3 regions of the Massilia paldalensis genome follow, and region 2 is predicted to be linked to each of the others. Evidence: predicted binding sites of a transcription regulator. Region 2 holds the regulator's gene; each other region holds the start of a gene.
What was found. The regulator FNR, encoded in region 2, switches genes on or off when oxygen is low (the NO sensors DNR and NnrR bind a similar motif). The targets are predictions, from matches to a motif close to TTGATNNNNATCAA.
Positions count from the first base shown of each region.

Region 1: ACI1V7_RS03855 (hemerythrin domain-containing protein) is a predicted target of FNR. The motif match lies at 2,444-2,457, and genes of this name have one in related genera.
Region 3: ACI1V7_RS09645 (agglutinin biogenesis protein MshI) is a predicted target of FNR. The motif match lies at 2,461-2,474, and genes of this name have one in related genera.

Region 1 covers NZ_JBJCIU010000001.1:840,887-846,420, forward strand. Annotated here, with positions in the region: gene ACI1V7_RS03835 (winged helix-turn-helix domain-containing protein) at 9-1,244, shown strand; gene ACI1V7_RS03840 (DUF7661 family protein) at 1,293-1,505, shown strand; gene ACI1V7_RS03845 (hypothetical protein) at 1,522-1,767, shown strand; gene ACI1V7_RS03850 (HlyD family efflux transporter periplasmic adaptor subunit) at 1,785-2,363, opposite strand; gene ACI1V7_RS03855 (hemerythrin domain-containing protein) at 2,613-3,239, shown strand; gene ACI1V7_RS03860 (DUF349 domain-containing protein) at 3,350-5,534, shown strand, end outside.
Region 2 covers NZ_JBJCIU010000001.1:1,037,132-1,042,665, reverse strand. Annotated here, with positions in the region: gene ACI1V7_RS04680 (DUF2474 domain-containing protein) at 93-215, opposite strand; gene cydB (cytochrome d ubiquinol oxidase subunit II) at 215-1,222, opposite strand; gene ACI1V7_RS04670 (cytochrome ubiquinol oxidase subunit I) at 1,232-2,650, opposite strand; gene ACI1V7_RS04665 (DUF2721 domain-containing protein) at 2,801-3,277, shown strand; gene fnr (fumarate/nitrate reduction transcriptional regulator Fnr) at 3,380-4,147, shown strand; gene ACI1V7_RS04655 (porin) at 4,224-5,321, shown strand; gene ACI1V7_RS04650 (DUF885 domain-containing protein) at 5,424-5,534, opposite strand, start outside.
Region 3 covers NZ_JBJCIU010000001.1:2,199,934-2,205,467, reverse strand. Annotated here, with positions in the region: gene ACI1V7_RS09660 (GspE/PulE family protein) at 1-381, shown strand, start outside; gene ACI1V7_RS09655 (type II secretion system F family protein) at 385-1,617, shown strand; gene ACI1V7_RS09650 (type II secretion system protein) at 1,805-2,260, shown strand; gene ACI1V7_RS09645 (agglutinin biogenesis protein MshI) at 2,518-3,456, shown strand; gene ACI1V7_RS09640 (PilN domain-containing protein) at 3,453-4,103, shown strand; gene ACI1V7_RS09635 (type II secretion system protein M) at 4,100-4,873, shown strand; gene ACI1V7_RS09630 (hypothetical protein) at 4,858-5,286, shown strand; gene mshL (pilus (MSHA type) biogenesis protein MshL) at 5,321-5,534, shown strand, end outside.

The sequences.
Region 1 (5,534 bases), 200 kb from region 2:
ATGTCCGAATGAGCGAACCCATCCTGTCCCCTGCCGGCGCCCGCGCCCTGCACCTCGCCGCGCAAGGCATGCTGCAGGCGCGCCGCGCCCGCGCGACGAAGGACGACGTGCTGGCCGCGATCCGGCGCATGGGCGTGCTGCAGATCGACACCATCAGCGTCGTCGCGCGCAGTCCCTACCTGGTGCTGTGGAGCCGCCTGGGCGACTACGACCCGGCCTGGCTGGATGCCTTGCTGGCCGAGGGCAGACTGTTCGAGTACTGGGCCCACGAAGCCTGCTTCATCCCCATCGAGGACTACGGGCTGTACCGCCACCGCATGATCGATCCCGGCGCGCTCGGCTGGAAATACGCCGGCGCCTGGATGCGCGAGCATCCGGACGAGGTCGAGCGGGTGCTGGAGCACATCCGCGAGCACGGCCCGGCGCGCTCGGCCGACTTCGAGCGCAGCGACGGCCAGGCCGGCGGCTGGTGGCAATGGAAGCCGGAAAAGCGCGCGCTCGAAGTCCTGTTCACGGCCGGCGTCCTGATGATCGCGCGGCGCCACAATTTCCACCGGATCTACGACCTGGCCGAACGCGTGCTGCCCGGCTGGGACGATGCCCGCATGCCCTCGCTGGCGGACACGCAGCGTACCTTCGTGCTGCGCGCCACCAGGGCGCTGGGCGTGGCGAAGGCGGCCTGGACTCCCGACTACCACCGCACGCGGCCGCCGCGCGTGGCCCCGGGCGCGCTGGCCGACGCAGGCCTGCTGCTGCGCGCCCGCGTGGAGGGCTGGAAGGAACCCGTGTTCGTCCATCCCGACCATGCCGCGCTGCTGGAGCAGGCCGCCCAGGACCGGCTGGTGCCGACCTTGACCACCGTGCTGTCGCCGTTCGACCCCATCGTCTGGGACCGGCGCCGCGCGCAGGAACTGTTCGGCTTCGACTACCGGCTGGAAAGCTACACGCCGGCGGACAAGCGCCGCTACGGCTACTTCTGCCTGCCGCTGCTGCGCAAGGGGCGGCTGGTCGGGCGGATCGACGCCAAGGCGCAGCGCAAGGCCGGCGTATTCGAAGTGAAGGCGCTGATCCTGGAGCCGGGCGTGCGCGCCAGCGACGGCCTGCTGCGCGACCTGGCCACGGCGATCGAGCGCTGCGCGCGCTGGCACGGGTGCGCGCAGGTGACGCTGGCGCACGCGGTGCCGGACGGGGTGGCGGCGCCGCTGCGGGCGGCGTTCGATCGCGTCGCCGGCGCCGTCGCTTGAGCAGCAGCGGCAGGGCCAGGGCATGATCGACGGACGGGAGCACGCAGCATGACATTCGATATCTACGGCCGCTTCCAGGTGGAGGTGCTGCGCGAGGATGGCGCCTGGCTCGCTTACCGCAGCGAGTGCGGCAAGCGGGTGCGCATGGACGAGCTGGTCATTCCGGCGCACCTGGCCGAGGAAGAGATTATCATTTACCTGGACGATATCTTCCACGAACTGGCACGGCCCGGGCGGCACGTCGGGCGCCTTGCCGACTGAGCAAGGAGGCAACGCGATGGACGACAAACGCTACTGGTTTCCCGTACGTCCCGCCGGCAACGGATGGGGCTGGGGCTTGCCGCAGGCATGGCAGGGATGGGCCATCCTGCTGGGGTTCCTGGTCCTGTTGATCGGCGGCCTCGTAGGGCTGGCGCCGTACGGCGAGCTCGTCGCAGCCGGCTACGGCTGCGTGATGGGTGGTTTGCTGCTCGGCATCGTGGCGTGGAAAGGCGAGCCGCAATCGATGCGGCACCGGCGCTGACCCGACCCCTGCCGGATTCAGGTGCCGGCCAGCCGGACCGTCACGGGCTGTCCGGCCCGCAATCCCGACGACGGCGCATCCGGTTGCGCCTCGACGAGGAACACGGGCCCCGGTCGGCCCGGTTCCGGGCGGCGGGCCGCGAAGCTGACCCGGGCCGGCAGGCCGGCGCCGCAGCCGTCGCAGGACAGCACGACGGCCCGTCCGGGTTCCAGTGCCTTCAGAAGATCGCGCGACACGTAGAAGCGGGCGCGCAGCTGGCGCTGGGACAGCAGGCTCAGCACGGGCTGGGCGGCGGCCACCGTCTCGCCTTCGCGCACCATCACCTCGGCCACCTCGACGTCGTCCGGCGCCGTGCGCACTTCCTGGCCGGCCAGGGCGAACAGGGGCGCGCCGGCCGCCACGCGTTCCCCGCGCTGGACGTAGACGCGCTCGACGCGGCCCGCCTCCACGCTGGCGAAGGGCGCGGCATCCGCCTCCGCATAGCCGGCATGGCCTTCGGCCGGGCTGGCGCCATGGAGCGGATTGCAGGCGGCCAGCAGCAGGAACAGCAGCAGGGACAGCACAAGCGGGAAGAGGGCGACAGGGGAGCGTTTCATCGGGCGGCGAGGCAGGGCAGGGAACGTCGAACCGGTCGAGATTAGCATGTCCAACCCCTACCTTGGCCATCCGTTACGGTTTGTTATAGATCAAAAGACGCCCGGCGCGCCTCCTTACACTAAGACCTTTCAGGCCGACGACGACACCATATTCCCTCAGGCCTGGCCATTAACCTTCCCATCCAGGTTTCCGTGCCGCATCGCTCGCGGCCGGGATCGGATTTGGCGAAAAAGACGCGTGGAGACCGAATGCTGACGTCGACTTATACCCTCGTTGCCTTGTCCGTCGAGCAAACGACGGCACGGAGCGCACTGCAATCGCTGCTGGACGACCTGTATGCGTTGCCCGGCGATTTCGCCACCCTGGCCGCCGGCCGGGCCGCCCAGCTGTGCGGCGCGCTGCGCCGCATCTACGACGACTGCCACTGGCGCAAGCTGGACAAATTCCTCGTCCCGGCGCTGCGGCGCTGCACGGAAGCGGCCGACGGCCTGCTGCGCGAACTCGAGCAATTGAGCATGCACGCGGCGGAGGCGATGGCCGCGGCCGAGGCCTGCATCGGCGCCGGCGCGCGCGCGGTCCAGCGCGCTCCGTTCCAGGCCGCCGTGGAGCGCTGCGTGGCGGCCCTGCGCCACCGCCTGGAACGCGAGGAGCACGAGCTGTTCCCGCTGGCGCGCAGCCGGGTCGGGCGCGATGCCTGGTTCGCCATCGCCAACCAGATGCTGGCGCACGACGCCTATGCCCAGGAACGGCGCACGGCCCCGCGCCAGCGGCGTTCCGCCATCGATCCGCCCGGGCCGGCGCTCGGGCGCAACCTGGAGGACCGGCGTCTCGAGCACGGCGACGACCGGCGCCAGCCGGCCCTGCTCATGCATTGACGATCGCGCCGGCGGCCCGGGCAAGCGGGCCGGTCGCACGCGCCGGCCCGGCGGCGCGAAGCCATCAGGGTTCTTTGTTATGATGGCGATTTTGGAAGTGCGATTTCATCATGTTCGAGTTCCTATTCAAGCGGCCGAATGGCGGCAAACCCGGCGGCAAACCCGGTAGCAAGCCCGGAGATAAGTCCGGCGACAAGCCGGCCGCCGGAGCGCCGGCCGCCGGAACGCCGGCCGCCGGAACGCCGGCCGGGAAATCGGCCGCGCCTGCCAAGACGTCCGCCGCCGGGCCGGGCGGGGCGCACGCATCCCAGCGTGCCCTGCAGGCCGAGAAACTGGGCCGGATCGGCGGCGACGAAGCCGCCGCGGTGGAATTCATCCTGCAATGCGAATTTTCCGAACTGCGGCTAGCCGCCGCCGAGTTCGTCCATAGTCCGGCCCTCGTGGAGCGCGTCCATACGGCGATGCGCAATACCGACCGCCGCGTCGCCAAGCTGATGCAGGGACGCCTGGATGCCCACCGCCACCGTGAAGCCGAGCATCGCCGCGGCGAGGCGGCGCTTGCCCATGCCCGCGCGCTGCAGGCCGACGCCTTGCTGACCCCGAACCACGTGGCGGAACTGGACCGCGAATGGTCCGTCATTTCCGCGCCCGAACTGCAGGACGATTTCCAGGCCGTGCGCGCCGCACTGGGCGCGCGCCTGGAGGCGCAGGTGCAGCTGCAGCGCGCCATGATCGACCGCCTGGCCGCATTGCGCCGCCTGGGTGCGGAGAACCTGTCCGCCGCCGAGCTGGCCGGCCGTGTCGAGGTGCTGGCCCAGGAGCAGGCCCAGGCGCTGCAGGCGCCCGAGCATGCGGCCTTGCCGCGCGGCCTGGTGAACGAATTCGGCGTGGAACACCAGAAGCTGCTGGCCAGCCTGCAGGAACGCGAGGCAGGCCAGGCCGCCCTGGCGGCGCGCGGCGCCTTCCTCGACGCCCAGGCCGCCACGCCCGTGGCTGAGTTGAACGGGGATGCGCTGCGGCGCGAATGGAAGGCGTTGCCGCCGGCGCCGCAGGACGAGGGGGCCGGCGAGCTGCAGCGCCGTTTCGACGCGCTGCTGGCGTCGCTGCCGCAGCCGGAGGGCCGCAAGCCGAAGGAGGCGCGCGAGCACAAGCCGGCCAAGGAGGCGGCGCAAGCGGCCGCCGCCGGCCCCGAGCGCGCCAGGCCGCGCGGCGCCGACCAGCACTTCATCGACACGATGGAGGCGATGGAAGCCGCCCTGCAGCAGGGATCGCTGGGCACGGCCGCCGAGCTGGACAAGGCCCTGAAGGACGCGAAGGACAAGGGCATGCGCCTGACGCCCGCGCAGTCGGACCGCCTGGCCCACGTGCGCGCCGAGCTCAAGCGTCTGTCCGACTGGGCGCGCTGGGGCGGCAACGTCTCGCGCGAGGAGCTCATCAAGGGCGTCGAGGCGCTGCCCACGCAGAACCTGCCGATGGCCGAGCTGGCCAAGAAGGTCGGCAGCATGCGCGACCGCTGGAAGGCGCTGGACAGCCTGTCGGGCGCCGCGCCGAAGAGCCTGTGGGAGCGTTTCGACGCCGCCTGCACGGCCGCCTACGCGCCGGCCGCCGCCCACTTCCGCCACCTGGCCGACGAGCGCCACGCGAATGCGGCGCGCGGCCAGGCGCTGGTCGAGGAAGCGAATGCCGAGATCGCCCGCCTGCAGGACGGCAGCACGGACTGGAAGCACCTGGCGAGCGCCGTGCAGCGCCTGCGCCTGGCGTGGAGCCACCTGGGCGCCATCGACCGCAAGGAAAAGAAGCGCCTCGACGGCCTGTTCTCCGAAGCGCTGAACGTGCTGCAGGCGCCGCTGGAGGCGCAGCGCAAGGACGAGATGGGCGAGCGCGAACGCATCATCGAGGAAGCGGCCGCCATCGATCCGCACGACCGCCACGCGCTGGACGCCATGCGCGCGCTGCAGGCGCGCTGGCAGGAACATGCCCGCGCGCTGCCGCTGGAACGCAAGGCCGAGCAGGCACTGTGGCAGCGCTTCCGCGCCGTCTGCGACGAGGTATTCCAGCGCCGCAAGGAGAGCATGCACGAGGCCGACATCGAGCGCCGCGCCCACGAGGCCGCCAAGGAAGCGATCAGCGCGCGCCTGGAGGCAGCCGTCGCCGACGTCACCCCGGCCACGGCCGGCAAGCTGCTGCGCGATGCCCAGGCCGAATGGCAGGCGATCGGCCCCGTGCCGCGCGCCCACGAAGCGCGCGTCGAGAAGCGCTACCACGCGGCGGTGGCCGCCGTGCAGCACGGGCTGG
Region 2 (5,534 bases):
ACAAAGTTTGTTGCGAGTCTAGCAGCCGTGGCAAAAGAATTGCACACGATAGGACTTTTGGCAGGGGTCGTATCCGCCCGGAATGAAAGCGCTCAATGCAGGCCCGCAAGACGCATTGCCAAGCGCAACAACCATGCCACGACACCCAGTGCCGCCACGCCGCCCAGCCATAAGGCCAGCATCCAGGCGAGCCTGCTCAGCCATGGGCGCCGCATCAGTGATAGCCCTGGTCGGCGCCGACCTTGCCCCGGAACACATAGTAGGACCAGCCCGTGTACGCCAGGATCAGCGGCAGCACGACCAGGGCGCCGACCAGCGTGAAGCGCTGCGAGGCCGGCGGCGCGGCCGCTTCCCAGATCGTGACGGTGGGCGGGATGATGTGCGGCCAGATGCTGATCGCCATCCCGACATAGCTCAGCAGGACGAGCCCCAGCGCCGCCACGAAGGGAACGCGAAACGGGTTGCGCTCGAGCGCGCGCAGCAGGATGAAGGTGCATGCGGCCACCAGCAAGGGCACGGGCGAGAGCAGCAGCAGGTTCGGGAAGCTGAACCAGCGCTCGGCCACCTGGTGGTAGGCCAGCGGCGTCCAGATGCTGACGCCCGCGATGGCGGCCAGCAGCAGCCAGGCGAGCGGCTTCGCCAGGCGGATCATGCGCTGCTGCAACTCTCCTTCCGTCTTCATCACGAGCCAGGTCGCGCCCAGCAGCGCATAGGCGGCCACGACGCCGCACCCGGCCGCCAGCGGAAACGGCGCCAGCCAGTCCAGCGGGCCGCCTGCGTAGCTGCGCCCCGACACGGGAATGCCCTGCAGCAGCGTGCCCAGCGACACGCCCTGGAAGAAGGCGGCCGTCACCGAGCCGCAGATGAAGGCCAGGTCCCAGATGGGGCGTTCACGGTCGTTGGCCTTGAAGCGGAACTCGAACGCCACGCCGCGGAAGATCAGGCCGATGAGCATGAAGATCAGCGGCAGGTAGATGCCGGACAGGATTACCGAATACGCCAGCGGGAAGGCGGCCAGCAGCCCTTCCCCGCCCAGGACCAGCCAGGTCTCGTTGCCGTCCCAGATCGGGGCCACCGTGTTCATCATCGTGTCGCGCTCGCGCCGCCCGCGAACGAACGGGTACAGCAGGCCGATGCCGAGGTCGAAGCCGTCCAGCACCACGTACATGAAGACGGAGAAGAAGATGATCGCGGCCCAGACGGCCGTGGGGTCGAAGTCCATGCGGGTTCCTCAGGGCGGGGAGTCGGCGGCGTCCTTCTCGGGCACCGACAGGGGCCGGGCCGGCGTGCGCTGGTCGCCGGGTCCCCCGTGCGGCGCGCCGTGCACGTCGAAGGCCTGCGGCCCCTTGCGCACGAGGCGCAGCACATAGGCGATGCCGACGCCGAACACGAAGAAATACGAGACGACGAACAGCGCCAGCGACAGCGCGAGCGGCGCCACGCCATGCTTCGAGGCTGCGTCCGCCGTGCGCAGCACGCCGTACACGACCCAGGGCTGGCGGCCGACCTCGGTGGTGATCCAGCCGGCCAGCACGGCGACCAGCCCCGCCGGTCCCATGCAGGCGGCAAAGCGCAGGAAGCCGCGCTGCGTGTACAGGCGTCCGCCGCGGCGCAGCCACAGGCTCCAGGCGCCCAGCAGGATCATCAACAGGCCCAGGCCGACCATGACGCGAAAACTCCAGAACACGATCAGGGAATTGGGCCGCTCGTCGCGCGGGAACTCCTTCAGGCCCTTGATCTGGCCGTCCCAGGTGTGCGTGAGGATGATGCTGCCCAGGCGCGGCACGCCGACGGCGAAGCGGGTCCGCTCCTGCTCCATGTCAGGCACGCCGAACAGCAGCAGCGGCAGCGGCTCGTCGCCCTCGTTCTGCCAGTGGCCCTCCAGCGCGGCGATCTTGGCCGGCTGGTAGCGCAGCGTGTTCAGGCCGTGCATGTCGCCGACGAGCGCCTGGACGGGCGCCACCACGAGCGCCATCCACATCGCCATCGAGAACATCGTGCGCACGGCGGGGCGATCGTTCCCTTTCAGCAGGTGCCAGGCGGCGGACGCGCCGACGAACAGCGCGGTGGCGAGGAACGCGGCGATCGCCATGTGCGCGAGGCGGTAGGGGAACGAGGGATTGAACACGATGGCGAACCAGTCGACGGGGACCATGCGTCCGCCTTCGATCGCATAGCCCTGCGGGGTCTGCATCCAGCTGTTGGCGCCGAGGATCCAGGTGGCCGAGATCAGCGTGCCCAGCGCCACCATGCAGGTGGCGAGGAAGTGCAGGCCGGGGCCCACGCGGGTCCAGCCGAACAGCATCACGCCCAGGAAGCCCGCCTCGAGGAAGAAGGCCGTCAGTACCTCGTAGGTCATCAGGGGCCCGACGATGCCGCCCGCGTATTCGGAAAACGCGGCCCAGTTGGTGCCGAACTGGTAGGCCATCACGATGCCGGAGACGACGCCCATGCCGAAATTGACGGCGAAGATGCGCAGCCAGAAGTGGTACAGGTCGACGAACACCTGGCGCTTGGTCCTGAGCCAGCACGCTTCCAGCACCATCAGGTAGCTGGCCAGGCCGATCGTGATGGCCGGGAACAGGATGTGGAACGACATCGTGAACGCGAACTGCACGCGTGCCAAATCCAGTGCCGCCAATCCGAACATGAAAGTCCTCCCGAGGTCGTATGGCCAATCTTACATGCGCACGGGGCGCACACGCTTGCCGCGTTCGCCCGTGCGATGCACACTGCATCGTTATTTGATGCAGGTAAGACGCGCAAGCCTTGCCGTCCGGCGCATCGCCGAAGGAAGCCCATGGATTTCGAACTCAAGGAAGTGCTGCAAGCCGTCGGCCCCAATGCCGGCCTGGTCTTCGCATCGTGGATGTTCATGCACCTGCTACAGGGACGCTACAGCAGCGCCTACGAGCGCTACCGCAGCCTGGTCGACAACTACCGCCAGGGTGCCGACGGCCAGCGCAAGGAGACGATCCGCGACGAGGTCGCGCTGTACCGCCGCCGCATCGACTGCATGCGCCGGGCGACCGACTTCGGCCTGTACGCCGCCATGTTGCTGATCGGCACCCTGATCATCGCCGTCGCCGACGCCATCTTCAAGGGCACGTCCTTCCTCAAGTACGCAGGCGCCGCGACCACCGTCGTGGGCCTGGCCATGGTGATCTGGGCCGCCGCCCTCGTCGTCAAGGAAAACCGGCTGATCAAGATGCCACTCGACCGCGAGGCCGACGACATGCCCGAACTGGACCGGCACATGCAGGAGCAGCGTACCTGAATGCGACACTTTTGGCGGCCGAAGGGGTAGGAAAGCGCCCCGATGGTCGAGATTCGCGACAATGGCGACTATAATTCCCTTGTCGATGCTCCCCTTCCCGCCATGAACCACGCCGCCATCCTTACTCCCGACCAGCCGCTGAACATCCAGGCCCTCAAGGTCAGCTGCCAGCAATGCAGCATGGGCCAGCTGTGCCTGCCGATGGGCCTGGCGGATGCCGAGATCGACCGCCTCGACCAGATCATCGGCCGGCGCCGCCGCATCGCGCGCGACGAGCGCCTGTACCAGATGGGCGAGCCGTTCCGCAGCCTGTACGCGGTGCGCTTCGGCCACTTCAAGACCTACCAGGTGAACGCGGCCGGCGAAGCCCAGATCACGGGCTTCCAGATGGCCGGCGAGCTGCTGGGCATGGATGCGATCAGCGGCGACCGCCACCATTGCGACGCCGTCGCGCTGGAAGACAGCGAGGTGTGCGAGATCCCGTTCGACAACCTCGAAGACCTGTTCGGCGAAGTGCCCAACCTGCTGCGCCACTTCCACCGCATCATGAGCAAGGAAATCACGCGCGAACAGAACGTCATGCTCCTGCTTGGGAACATGCGCGCCGAACAGCGCTTCGCCGTGTTCCTCGTAAACCTGTCGGCCCGCTACGCCGCGCGCGGCTATTCCTCGACCAGCTTCCAGCTGCGCATGTCGCGCGAGGACATCGGCAACTACCTGGGCCTGACCATCGAGAGCATCAGCCGCCTGCTGTCGCGCTTCAGGAAGATGGGCCTGGTGCAGGTGGACAAGCGCGAAGTGATCCTGCTCGAACCGGCGCGGCTGAAGGCCATGGCGGCCGGCACCGAGCAGTGCAGCCCCATGGCTTGAGGCGGCCCACGGTATACGTTCGGATAGCTGGCAAGCTGCTCCTGGCCCTGCACAATCGGGGCGAAGGAGATTGCCAATGTCCCACAAGCTTCACCTCGGCGCCGCGGCCTGCCTGCTGTGCGCCACCGCCGTCCACACCGCGCACGCCCAGGACGGCGTGCAGATCTACGGCCGCCTGAACGTCTCGATGGAACACGTCGACAACGGCAGCGGCTTCACCCAGACCCGCCTCGTCAACAACCGCTCCGTGCTCGGCTTCAAGGGCAGCGAAGACCTGGGCGGCGGCCTGAAGGCGATCTTCCAGCTCGAGGGCACGCTGTCGCCCGACACGGGCGCGGGCGAGCCGTTCCGGCGCGATACCCGCGTGGGCCTGGACGGTCCCTGGGGCACGCTGTTCGCCGGCCACTGGGTCACCGCGTACAACGGCGCCACGTCGGGCCTCGACCCGTTCTACCCGACCACGGCCGGCTACATGAGCATCCTGGCCAACGGCTCCGGCTCCTCGGTCGACAACGTCAACAACACGTATTCCTTCGACCGCCGCCAGGCCAACTCCCTGCACTACTGGACGCCCGAGTGGCACGGCCTGTCGCTGCGCCTCACGCGCGGCATGAACGAGGAATCCCCCGCGAACGGCGCCAAGCCGTCGCTGTGGTCGGCCGCCGTCATCTATGCCGACGGCCCGTGGTACGCGACGGTCGCGCACGAACGCCACCACGAGTACCAGGGACCAGGCCTGGACGACACGGGCAGCAAGGCGGCCCTTGCCTACCAGTTCGGCAAGACGTCCTGGGGCCAGACCCGCGTCGCCGTCGTCGGCGAGCGCCTGGAATACGAGACGGCCAGCGGCAAGCTGCCGCGCAATGCGGCCTTCGTCTCCGTCTCGCACCAGATGGGCCTGCACGGCCTGCGTCTGACGGTGGGCCGCGCGGGCGACGCCGGCGGCGCGTCGACGGCGACGATCGGCTTCCTGCACAGCGGGCCGGACACGGGTGCGACGCACGCGACGCTGGGCTACGACTACATGCTGTCCAAGCGCACGAGCCTGTATGCCTATTACACGCTGCTGGACAACGAGCGCAATGCCACCTACGACTTCCCCATCAACGGGATCGGGCCGGAGGCCGGCGCCACCTTGCGCGGCGCGGTGTTGGGGATGCGGCACAATTTCTAAGTCCGCACAACGTCGCCCCTGCGCAGGCAGGGGCCCAAGTGCTGTTCGCGCCGACAGTGCGCCGGCAATTGGGTCCCTGCCTGCGCAGGGACGACGGATTCGTTACGCTGCCTTCTGCACCACGATCCACCGGTCGATCACCTCGCCCAGCACGTCCAGCGGCACCGACCCGTTCTTCAGCACCACGTCGTGGAACGCCGGCAGCGAGAACTT
Region 3 (5,534 bases), 1.2 Mb from region 2:
CTGCAGGCCGTGCTGGCGCAGCGTCTCGTACGCGTGATCTGCGAGAGCTGCTCGGAGCCGCACCAGGCCCCGGCGGCCGAACGCACCTGGCTGCGCGCCGAGCTGGGCGACCGGGCCGAGGCCGTGCCGCTGTTCCACGGGCGCGGCTGCTCGCACTGCAACGGCACGGGCTACCGCGGCCGCACGGGCGTCTACGAACTGCTGGAGATGACGCGCGCCGTCAACGAAGCCGTCAACCATCCGGATCCGGCGCACTTCCTCAAGGTGGCGCATGCCGAGATGCGCGGCGAGACGCTGCGCCGCAGCGCCGTGCGCCTGGCCATCGCGGGCCGCACGACGGTGGCGGAAGCCATGCGCGTGTCGAACCAGATGGACGAATAAGGCATGCCGTTCTTCGCCTACAAGGGCCGCAATGCGCGCGGCGAGTTGATGCAGGGCGTGCTCGAAGGGGCCGACAGCGGCGCCGTCGCCGACCAGCTGTTCGGCACGGGCGTCACGCCCATCGAGATCAGCCTCACGACGCGCAAGAGCGCGGGCGGCGCCGACGACAGCCTGTGGCAGCGCCTGACGCGCAAGCGCGTGACCTCGCTCGACGTGCAGCTGTTCAGCCGCCAGATCTACACGCTGCTCAAGTCCGGCGTGCCCATCATGCGCGGCCTGGCCGGCCTGCAGGAATCGGCGACCAATAAGAGTTTCGCGCGCGTGCTGCAGGACTTGCGCGAGTCGCTCGACGCCGGCCGCGAACTGTCCGCCGCCATGCGCCGCCATCCGGAGTGCTTCAACGCCTTCTACCTCGCCATGGTGCGCGTAGGCGAGATGACGGGCCGGCTGGAAGAGGTGTTCCTGCGCCTGTTCGACCACATCGAATTCGACCGCGACATGCGCGCCCGCGTGAAGACGGCGTTGCGCTATCCGAGCTTCGTCATCATCGCCATGATCGTCGCGATGGCCGTCGTGAACATCTGGGTCATCCCGCAATTCCAGAACATGTTCAAGACCCTCCACGCCGAGCTGCCGTTCATGACGCGGATGCTGATCGGCACCTCGGAATTCACCAAGTCCCAGTGGCCGTGGTTCGCCACGCTCGCGCTGGCCGCCTTTGTCGGCTTCCGCAAGTGGACGGCCACGGTGAACGGCCGCCTGCGCTGGGACCGCACCAAGCTGCGCCTGCCCATCGCCGGCAAGATCGTCCACAAGGCTACGATGGCCCGCTTCGCGCGCAGCTTCGCGCTGTCGATCCGCAGCGGCGTGCCGATCGTACAGGCCCTGAGCGTCGTGGCCCAGACGTCCGACAACGCCTACCTGTCGATGCGCATCGAACAGATGCGCGAGGGCGTCGAGCGCGGCGAGAGCATCCTGCGCACGGCGACCAATGCGGACGTGTTCACGCCCGTCGTGCTGCAGATGATCGGGGTGGGCGAGGAGTCGGGCTCGCTAGACGACTTGATGGACGAGATCGCGATGATGTACGAGCGCGAGGTCGACTACGAACTCAAGACGCTGTCGAGCCAGATCGAGCCGATCCTGATCGTGTTCCTGGGCGTGATGGTGCTCGTGCTGGCGCTGGGGATCTTCCTGCCGATCTGGGACGTGGGGGCGGCGGCATTGCGGCACTGAGGCGTGGCGAGTGTTTACAGGACGCCACACATTCCCGCCGTCCAGCGTTTTCGTCAAAAAAACTTTACTTTCAGTACGTAAAGATTGCTGAAAATCAAGGTAGAATGAGGCACGAACCGGCGCCAGTCTGAGGCGCGATGTATCCCTAACAAGCACGCGCGGCGATCGCGCACCATCCGGAGAAAACATGAACAAGAATTTGAAGCCCAGCGCCCAAGGCGGTTTCACCCTCATCGAGCTGATCGTCGTGATCGTCATCCTGGGTATCCTGGCGGCGACGGCCATGCCGAAGTTCATGAACCTGAGCGGCGAGGCGCGTTACGCGTCGCTCAAGGCCGCCAAGGCTTCACTGATCTCGACGTCGACGATGGCGCACAGCAAATGGCTGGTCAATCCGACCAATACGATCACTGTGGAAGGCGTGACGATCACGATGGAAAACGGCTACCCCAACTCGGCCACCATTGCTGCGGCGGCGGGCCTGGACGCTAACGATTACAAGCAGACCATCAACGGCAGGAACATCACCGTCTCGCCGGTTGGCGCCAACGCCGCTACCTGCAGCGTCGTCTATGACAACACCGGTGCCGCCACCGGCCCGATCATCACGGTCAACGGAACGTCGGGCGACAACTGCATGTGATTCACCCAGCCGGGAACGGATGAGGCTGTTCCGATCGGCCGTACGGCTTCGTGGCCAACCATGTGTTGGGGCGGGGTCGTACGGCCGCCATCATTTTTGCGGACATGCTCGACGGTTGAGGACGGCACGCGACAGTTCCATGTGTCCAAACCAAAAATATTTTTCCTGAGTGAAAAATTGGTATCGATTTTGCGTATCTGTTGAATATAATCAATACCCTAGCATACGTACTTCAACCTTACCGCCATTCACCGCCGATGGGCCTTTTCAAGAAAACCAAGAACAACGGAGCCTGGCTGGCCCTGGCGCTGCAGGGCGACGGCATCGCCGCCGCCAGCGTGCGCAGGGGCGATGGCAAGCCGGCGGTGACGGTGGCCGCGTTCTTTGCCGGCGCGACGGGCGCCGACGCGCTGGAAAAAGCGGGCAGGGAGCTGCACAGCGCGGACTACCGCTGCACGACGGTGCTGGGCGGCGGCGCCTACCAGTTCCTGACGGCCGAGGCGCCGAACGTCCCTCGCGAAGAACTCGGGACGGCCATGCGCTGGCGCTTGAAGGACCTCCTCGACTTCCCCGTCGCCGACGCGACCATCGACGTGCTCGAACTGCCTCCCGGCGACAATGCGGGCGCGCGCGCCCAGCAGAGCGTGTTCGCGATCGCCGCGCGCAACAGCACCATCGCGCCGTTGCAGCAGCTGTTCGCCGACGCCAAGGTCAAGCTGCGCTGCATCGACATCCCCGAGATGGCCCAGCGTAACGTGTCGGCCCTGCTGGAGGCGGACGGGCGCGGCGTCGCCATGCTGTCGTTCGGCGAGGATGGCGGCCTGCTGACCGTGTCCTGGCGCGGCGAGCTGTACCTGTCGCGCCGCATCGACGTGACGCTGGCGCAGCTGCTCGAGGCCGACCACGAGCGCAAGCACCAGAGCTTCGACAAGATCACGCTGGAGCTGCAACGCTCGCTCGACCACTTCGAACGCCAGTTTTCCTTCATCAGCGTGGCCAAGCTGGTCCTGGCGCCGACGGGCGCGACGGGCCTCGAGGAGTACTTGTCGAGCAACCTGTACACCCGCGTCGAGTCGCTCGACCTGGGCGCCGTGTTCGACCTGCAGGACGCGCCCGAGTTGAGCGAACCGGCCCGCCAGCAGCGCTTCTTCGTGCCGCTCGGCGCCGCGCTGCGCGATGAGAAGGCGGCCGCATGAGCCAGCAGATCAACCTGTTCAATCCGGCGTTCGAGCAGCAGAAGCACCTGCTCTCGGCGACGGGCATGGTGGCCGCCGCCGGCGCGGCCGTGCTGGTGCTGGCTGTGGCCGGCGCCGTCGTGCACGTGCGCACCGCGGACTTGCAGGCGGAAGCCGATGCCGGCGCCAAGCGCCTGGAAGCGGCTCAGCAACGGCTGGCCGCCGTCAGCGCCGAATTCGCGCCGCGCGCCGCCGACCCGCTCGTCGCCACTCAGTTGTCGGAAGCCGAAGGCCAGCGCGCGGCGCTGCAGCGCGTGCGCGGCCTGATCGAGCACGGCGACCTCGGCAACACCCAGGGCTATGCCGAATACTTCCGCGCGCTGGCGCGCCAGCACGTCGAAGGACTGTGGCTGACGGGCGTGCGCGTGAAGGGCGCGGGCCTGGACCTGGGCGTGCAGGGCAGGGCGCTCGATCCGGCGCTGGTGCCGGGCTTCCTCGCGCGCCTGCGCAACGAGCCCGTCATGCAGGGCAAGCCCGTGGGCAGCCTTCAGATCGGCCAGGCGGCCGACCTGAAGGCCGTCGACAAGGACGGCAAGGAAACGGCGCAGCCCGCGCCCTACGTCGAATTCAGCCTGCAATCGGCCGGCGCCGCGGAGCCCAAGCCATGACGATGAAACAGCGCTGGCTGGCCTTTTCCGCGCGCGTGGATGCCCTGGCGCCGCGCGAACGCATCATGGTGCTGGGCGCCGTGCTGGCCGTGCTGGCGGCGCTCGGCTGGACGACGGCGCTGGGCCCGGCGCTGCACAAGCAGGACGTGCTGCGCCGCCAGATCGGCCAGCAGCGCGACGCGCTGGCGGGCATCGAGGCGGAGACGGCGCACAAGGTCGCGGTCGGCCGCGACGACCCGGACGCCCCGCTGCGCGAGCGCCTCGCCGTCACGCGCCAGGACAGCGCGCGCATCGCCGACGAGCTGCGCGCCATGCAGAAGGGCCTGGTGGCGCCCGAGCGCGTCGCGCCGCTGCTGGAAGCGATCCTGCGCGCGAACGGCAAACTGAAACTGGTGTCGATGAAGACGCTGCCCGTCGGCTCGCTCAGCGACATCGCCGCGCAGGCGGACGAGGCGCACGCGCCGGCCGCCGGCGACACGATGGCAACCGCGCCGGCAACCGCGCCGGCAACCGCGCCGGCGAATGCGCCGAATGCGACGGCGTCTGCCAAGCCCGTCGCCAGGGCGCCCGACCTGCTGTACCGCCACGGCGTCGAACTGACGGTGCGCGGCAGCTACCTCGACATGGTCGACTACATGACGGCGCTGGAGGCCATGCCGACCCAGTTGTTCTGGGGCCGCGCCCAGCTCGACACCGAGCAGTACCCGAGCGCGCGCCTCACCCTTACCCTGTACACCCTGAGCCTGGACCCGAAATGGATGAAGCTGTGAAGCCGAGGAAGACCGTCACGCGCCGCGCGCTCGTGGCCGCAGTGGTATCTGCCCTTGCCGCGCTGGCGTGCGGTGGCGCGGCCGCCCAGGCGCTGCAGGATCCGACCCGCCCGCCGGCCGCGGCGCTGGCCGCCGCTGCCGCCCCGACGGCGGCGGCCGGCGGCCCGCAGCTGCAGACCATCCTGATCGGCCGCGGTCCCGGCGGCCGCCACCTGGCCGTCATCGACGGCGAGACCGTGCGTCCCGGCGACACCTTCCGCGGCGCCCGCGTGGCGCGCATCGCCGAGAACGAGGTGGAGCTGGCGAACGGGCGCGAACGCCAGGTGCTGCGCCTGTACGCGCCGGATGGCGCCAAGGGCGGCATGTCGCCGGCCGGGCGACCCGGCGTGCTGGCCCAGGCCACTTCCCGTTGAACGAGCACGACCCCGACCAGGACCGATGAAGACGATGCGACCCTCCCGCCCCCATGCCACGATCGGCGCGCTGCTGGCTGCCGCCATCGCCATGAGCGGCTGCCAGACCCCGCCCGCGAACACGACCTACGACACCATCCGCAAGGAAGTCGCGGAGGCCTCCCGGCGCCCGGCCGCGCCCGCGCCCGCCGCAACTGCCGATAATGCGGCGGTGGCCGACGCGCTGCTGCCGCCGGCCGCGGCGCTGG